2 regions of the Levilactobacillus muriae genome follow, and region 1 is predicted to be linked to the other one. Evidence: predicted binding sites of a transcription regulator. Region 1 holds the regulator's gene; the other holds the start of a gene.
What was found. The regulator NrdR, encoded in region 1, represses ribonucleotide reductase genes. The targets are predictions, from matches to a motif close to ACACNATATATNGTGT.
Positions count from the first base shown of each region.

Region 1 (3,129 bases):
TGATTGGACGCAAAATTGAAAGAATCGACCGACGTGGCAAGTACCTACTCTTTCGGTTCAGCGGCAACCTGACGATGGTGTCACACCTCCGGATGGAGGGCAAGTATGATGTACAGCCGGAGGGAAGTCCAATTCCCAAGCACACCCACGTTATTTTCCATTTGACCGATAACCGCGAGCTGCGGTACAACGATACCCGTAAATTTGGCCGGATGCGTCTGGTCGAGACGGGCACAGAAGACACCGAACTGCCATCGCTGGGGAAGTTAGGACCGGAGCCCACGGCAGAGACGTTGACGTTGGCCTACATGCAGCAGGCCTTCGGCAAGTCTCATAAGGTCGTCAAACCATTTTTGTTGGACCAATCGCGGATTGCCGGGCTGGGCAACATCTACGTGGATGAGGTTCTCTGGTTGTCCAAAATTAATCCGTTAACGCCGGCCGATACGTTGACAAAGAAGCAATTGGAGACGTTACGGCAAAACATCATTGCCGAGATAGCTGTGGCCATTAAAGGGCACGGAACGACAGTCCACACCTTTTCGACGGCGTTTGGCGAGGCGGGTAACTTCCAAAATCATTTGCACGTCTACGGTCATGAGGGAGAACCTTGTGAACGCTGTGGTACCGAGATTGTGAAGATCAAGGTGGCACAGCGGGGAACGCATCTCTGCCCCCACTGCCAGCCTTATCCGCCCGAAGCATTGGAGGAACGCAACGATGACTGAGGTGTGGGGACTAACTGGTGGGATCGCCACTGGTAAGTCGACCGTCAGCCACTGGCTAGACTTGGCTGGTTTGAAGATCATTGACGCAGATGTCATTGCACGTCAGGTGGTGGCACCGGGAACACCGGGGATCCAACAGATTTGTGCAACCTTCGGTGAAGACTTTCGTCAAAGAAATGGGAGCCTCGACCGTCAAAAGCTGGGGCAGCTAGTCTTTAGCCATCCAGAGAAGTTACACCAGTTGGAGGCCATTACGACCCCACTGATTCAGGTGGAGATTCACCGCCAGTTGGCGCTGTATCGGGCTCAAAAGGTGGCTGGTATCGTCATTGATGCGCCAACTTTTTACGAAGTTGGGTATCTGGTACATCTGGTGGATCACGTGATGGTGGTCGCAGTCCCGGCAGCGACCCAACGACAGCGTTTGATGGCCCGTAACACCCTCGATGAAGCAGCGGCTCAGGCTCGAATGGACCAACAATGGCCCATCGCTAAGAAGGTAGCACTAGCTGATGTGGTCATCGATAACGCGGGAACGATTGCCCAAACGCGTCAACAAGTGGTAGAATGGCTTGACACCACTAATTTAGGCTCGTCGGCAGCAATTTTGGCTGAAGGCTTGGATTAGGTAGTGATATGTTAGCTGACGAAGCAATCATTAAGACAACGTTGTTTCCTGTGGAAATTGTGGCGATAGCTGTGCGAGTTCGCAATTGTCGTATGGTTCTGGTTTAGTCAGTAAAAAGCTGTGACTAATCGTTGTGGTTTAAACACTGTGTTAGCCGCAGACAACAATCTTTACGAACGTCAAGCATAGATAATCAAGTAACCAATGAAAAAATGAGGTGACCAAAATGCAGTGTCCGCACTGTCATCATAATGGATCGCGGGTCGTCGACAGTCGACCGACCGACGATGGGCGTGTCATCCGCCGGCGTCGTGAGTGTGAGAGCTGTGGCTTTCGGTTCACGACGTTTGAGCGGGTCGAAGCGACCCCGCTGTTGGTAATTAAAAAGAACGGCACGCGTGAGGAATTCAATCGCGAAAAGATCTTACGCGGGATCATTCGCTCGGCTGAAAAGCGGCCGGTGGGGATGGACGTCATGACGAAGATCGTCGATGACGTTGAAAATAAGATTCGGGCACTCGGCGTCAACGAAATTTCCAGTCAGCTGATTGGGGAATACGTGATGAACCGATTGGTCGATGTTGATGAGATTGCCTACATCCGGTTTGCCAGTGTTTACCGGCAGTTCAAGGATACAGGGGTCTTCTTCAACGAATTGAAAGACATGATGGATAAAGACAAAGCGAAAGCTAAGGACCGGACAGACCGGCAAAGCGAGGCGAAATAAGGCATGGAGGATTCCTGGCACCAATTGCAGCCAAAGACGGGCTTTTTGGTTCGGTTGGCGGATCGGTTGACCGACCAAAGTTGGCAAACCTTAACGCAGCTCTACCAACCGATCATTGGACCGAGTGCCACGGGGCTCTTCTCGGCCCTTTTTTGGCTCCCACAGCGTGAGACTTATAAGCGTCACGCTATTTTATTAGCGGAGCTGGGCTTAGACTTGGCTCACCTATACGCAGCACGACTGCGCTTAGAGGCGACCGGACTACTGACGACGCGGTTCAAGACAGAGGGGGATCTCTCCAGCTTCGTTTATGAACTGCACGCGCCACTTACGCCACAGGATTTCTTCAAAGATGACCTGTTGAGCGTTCAATTACTAGGTGTCGTAGGAGAGGACCTGTATCAGTCGTTGGTTACAGCGAATACTGTGGTGGCAAGGTCTAGCGACGATGAACAAAATATTACCAAGAACTTTCTGGACGTCTTCCACGTGGATGGCGATGAGTTGCGGGAGATTCCTGCAGTGGTTTCGAGCAATCGGCAGAATTTGGCATCAACTAGACGTGCACCGGATCTGTCCCCAGACAAGGTTCAATTTGATTTTAAGTTGTTGGGTGAGCTGCTGGAACGATCCTTCGTGGACACTCGAGCTGTCAGCAAGTACCGTCAATTATTGTTGACGGAGCACGCCACCTATGGCTTGGATGAGCCGACTATGGCCCGTTACATCGGTGAGGCGACGGATCTGGCAACCAATATTTTTAATCCTGAGCAGTTCAAACGTATCGTCGCGCAGGCCTTTGGGTATCAGTATCGTAGCGAGGCGACAGTTGGCACCCCGGCTGATTCAGTAGCAAATGCCTCGTCGGCCACCGCGTCCACTGCGACAGGGGTTTCCAGTGCAGAACAAGCGTTGCTTAAGGTTGCCAGCACGACTGCACCCGTTAAATTTCTGCAAGGAATCAAGCAGAATACGGGTGGGTTCGTGACGGATGGTGAGCAACGAATTGTTCGGGACTTGGTGAGTCGGCAACTATTTCCCGCGTC
Region 1 is NZ_BAAFRU010000007.1:22,318-25,446, forward strand. It holds gene mutM (bifunctional DNA-formamidopyrimidine glycosylase/DNA-(apurinic or apyrimidinic site) lyase) at 1-728, shown strand, start outside; gene coaE (dephospho-CoA kinase) at 721-1,356, shown strand; gene nrdR (transcriptional regulator NrdR) at 1,583-2,083, shown strand; gene ACKTSF_RS06070 (replication initiation and membrane attachment family protein) at 2,087-3,129, shown strand, end outside.

Region 2 (3,129 bases), on a different contig from region 1:
TTCTTGGCCGTTGGGTTAATGACTATCGTGGGTATCATGGGTGGTCACGCAACCGGTTTGGAAAACTTTACTTACAAGAAGGCACCATTCGTTGGCGGTTTCCCAGCCATTCTGAGTGTGTTCGTGGTTGCCGGGTTCTCCTTCCAAGGTACTGAATTAGTGGGTATCACGGCCGGTGAATCTGAAGACCCTTCACACAGTGTCCCTAAGGCGATTAACTCAGTGTTCTGGCGGATTATTTTATTCTATATTTTAGCTATCTTTGTGATTGCCGCTGTCTTACCATACACGAGTCATGATCTGTTAGGTTCTTCCGCAAGTGACATTGCGATCAGTCCGTTTACGTTAGTCTTCCGACGTGCCGGTTTGGCTGCCGCTGCCAGTGTGATGAACGCGGTTATCTTAACGGCTGTTATTTCTGCCGCTAACTCCGGGATGTATGCGTCAACGCGGATGTTGTTCTCCCTTTCCAAGGAAGGCTACGCACCTAAGTTGTTCGAAAAGACCGGGAAGAATGGGATTCCTTACCCCGCTCTGATTGCGACGACCGTCATCGCTGCTTTGACCTTCATCAGTAGTATTGCGGGTCCTCAAATCTACATGTGGTTAGTTGCCGCTAGTGGGTTGACCGGATTCATCGCTTGGTTTGGGATTGCGTTATCTCATTTACGGTTCCGTCGGGCTTTCACCTTACAAGGTCACAAGCTGTCTGAACTGAAGTACCATGCAAAGTGGTTCCCATTAGGCCCAATTCTGGCCTTGGTATTATGTATCGCCGTTATTGTGGGTCAAGATCCACAATCCTTCTTCACGGGTAACTGGGAACAAGTTCTGGTTACTTACATGAGTGTGCCACTGGTCTTAGTTCTTTACTTTGGCTACAAGCTCAAGAAGCATACCAAGTTGATTCCACTGAAGGATGTCGATGTCTCCCCAGTCCATCGTGATGGGACGTTAAAGGAAGACGCTGCGGCGCGTGAAGCTTCAAACGATTAATCTGAAATTGTGTGGCAATTTTCACTTAAATAAAAAACTTTTGACGACGATTGGTTCGAGTGAATCCCGACCAGTCGCCGTTTTGTGTCTGACGAGGGGACAGAACGCTTGAATCGCTCAAAAGTAATTTTCCACGATATATTGTCTTTTGACGATAGGGTTGGTACAATATGTAGTGTTGAAATTTAATCCGGATGAAAACGATTTCCGGTATGCGCGTAAATCAAAGGAGAGATAGCATGCTTGTACTATCAGGAACAATTGGGGCCGGCAAGACGAGTCTAACGAACTTATTAGCCGAACACTTACAAAAACCAGCTTTTTATGAATCGGTGGACGATAATAAGATTCTGCCACTGTTTTACCAGAACCCGCAAAAGTATGCTTTCTTATTGCAAATCTACTTTTTAAACAAACGAATGGACAGCATCAAGGCTGCCAACGCTGACGATGAAAGTGTTCTGGATCGTTCGATCTTCGAAGATTCTTTACTCTTTCACTTGAACGCTGACCTTGGTCGCGCAACTAGCACGGAAGTCGACATTTACGATTCCTTACTGGCCAACATGATGCAAGAATTGCCAGACGCTGTACACAAGAAGAACCCCGACTTATTGATTCACATCAACATTTCCTTTGAAACGATGTTGGAACGGATCAAGAAGCGTGGTCGTTCTTACGAACAAATTGATCACGACCCTAGCCTGTTCGAATACTATAAGGAACTCGACCAACGCTACGTGAACTGGTACAACAATTATGACAAGTCGCCGAAGATGCAAATTGACGGTGACAAGCTGGACTTCGTTGAAGACCCAGCAGCTCGTCAAGAAGTGCTTCACCTGATCGACGAAAAGATTGCTGCACTTTAGGCTTAATTTGAGTAAACCATGGTAAATGGTTGAGAGCACTGACTTCGGTTGGTGCTCTTTTTTTCGCAACTTAAGGTGGACAACCGTGGTATACGTTCACACCCAGTACAGTTTCTGCGAAGCACTAGGCTATCGGCGACTTTGCCTAAGATCACCGGCTTACCGATCGTCAAATTTAGGCGGGATGTATTGGAGCGGTTCGCGGGGATGCGTTGGGACGATTCATGGGTGGTGGCAAAGGAGAATTTCCCGATTGTCATTGCGGTCGAAATGCGGTATGATTAGCGTAATCAAAAACACGAGGTGCCTATCCAGTAGACGGCCAGAGAAGCGGGGAAAGCTGCAAACCGCAACGTCGAACATTCCAGCACTAACTAAAGTGGGCGGGTAATGCCGCACGGTGCAGACCGTTATCATGTTCAAGGGTATGACTGAAGATTACAGTCATGAACTTGGGTGGTACCGCGAAGGTCTTCGTCCCATGTGACGGAGGCCTTTTTTGTATCATCCGGAAAACTGAAGGGAGTAAGCAGATGTTAGATTTAAAATTGATTCGCCAAGAACCCGACTTTATTAAAGAAAAGTTAGCAACCCGGGGCGTTGATCCCGCTGATATCGATGATCTACTGGGATTAGATGCGCAACGTCGAGAATTGATTGTCAAGAGTGAAACCATGAAGGCACAACGGAACACGGTGTCCGATGAGATTTCACAACTCAAACGGAACAAAGAAGACGCCAATGACAAGATTACCGAAATGCGTCAGGTTAGTGCGGATATCAAGAAGATCGATGCCGACCTTGATACGTTGAAGGCTCAAGTCCACGATGCAGCTGCTCACTTACCAAATATTCCTAACGACAACGTGCCAGTTGGCTTGACGGAAGATGGTAGTGTGGAGATTCGTAAGTGGGGCGAAAAGCCTAACTTGGATTTCAAGCCAAAGGCCCACTACGAATTGGGTGAAGACTTGGGTATCCTGGACTTTGAAGCGGGAGCCAAGGTTTCTGGAAGTCGTTACCTCTATTACTTGGGATTAGGTGCACGTCTGGAACGAGCCGTTTACAACTTCTTCCTCGATGAGAACACCAAGGCTGGCTTTAAGGAAGTCTTACCCCCTTACATCGTGAACGATGATTCCATGTACGGGACCGGGCAATTCCCTAAGTTTAAGGCAGACGTCTACCAATTGCGGGACGAAGATATGACCCTGATTCCAACGGCCGAAGTGCCCTTAGTCAACTACTACCGTGACGAAGT
Region 2 is NZ_BAAFRU010000004.1:99,335-102,463, forward strand. It holds gene ACKTSF_RS03660 (amino acid permease) at 1-996, shown strand, start outside; gene ACKTSF_RS03665 (deoxynucleoside kinase) at 1,236-1,868, shown strand; gene ACKTSF_RS03670 (hypothetical protein) at 2,010-2,153, shown strand; gene serS (serine--tRNA ligase) at 2,402-3,129, shown strand, end outside.
Region 2: ACKTSF_RS03665 (deoxynucleoside kinase) is a predicted target of NrdR. The motif match lies at 1,160-1,175, and genes of this name have one in related genera.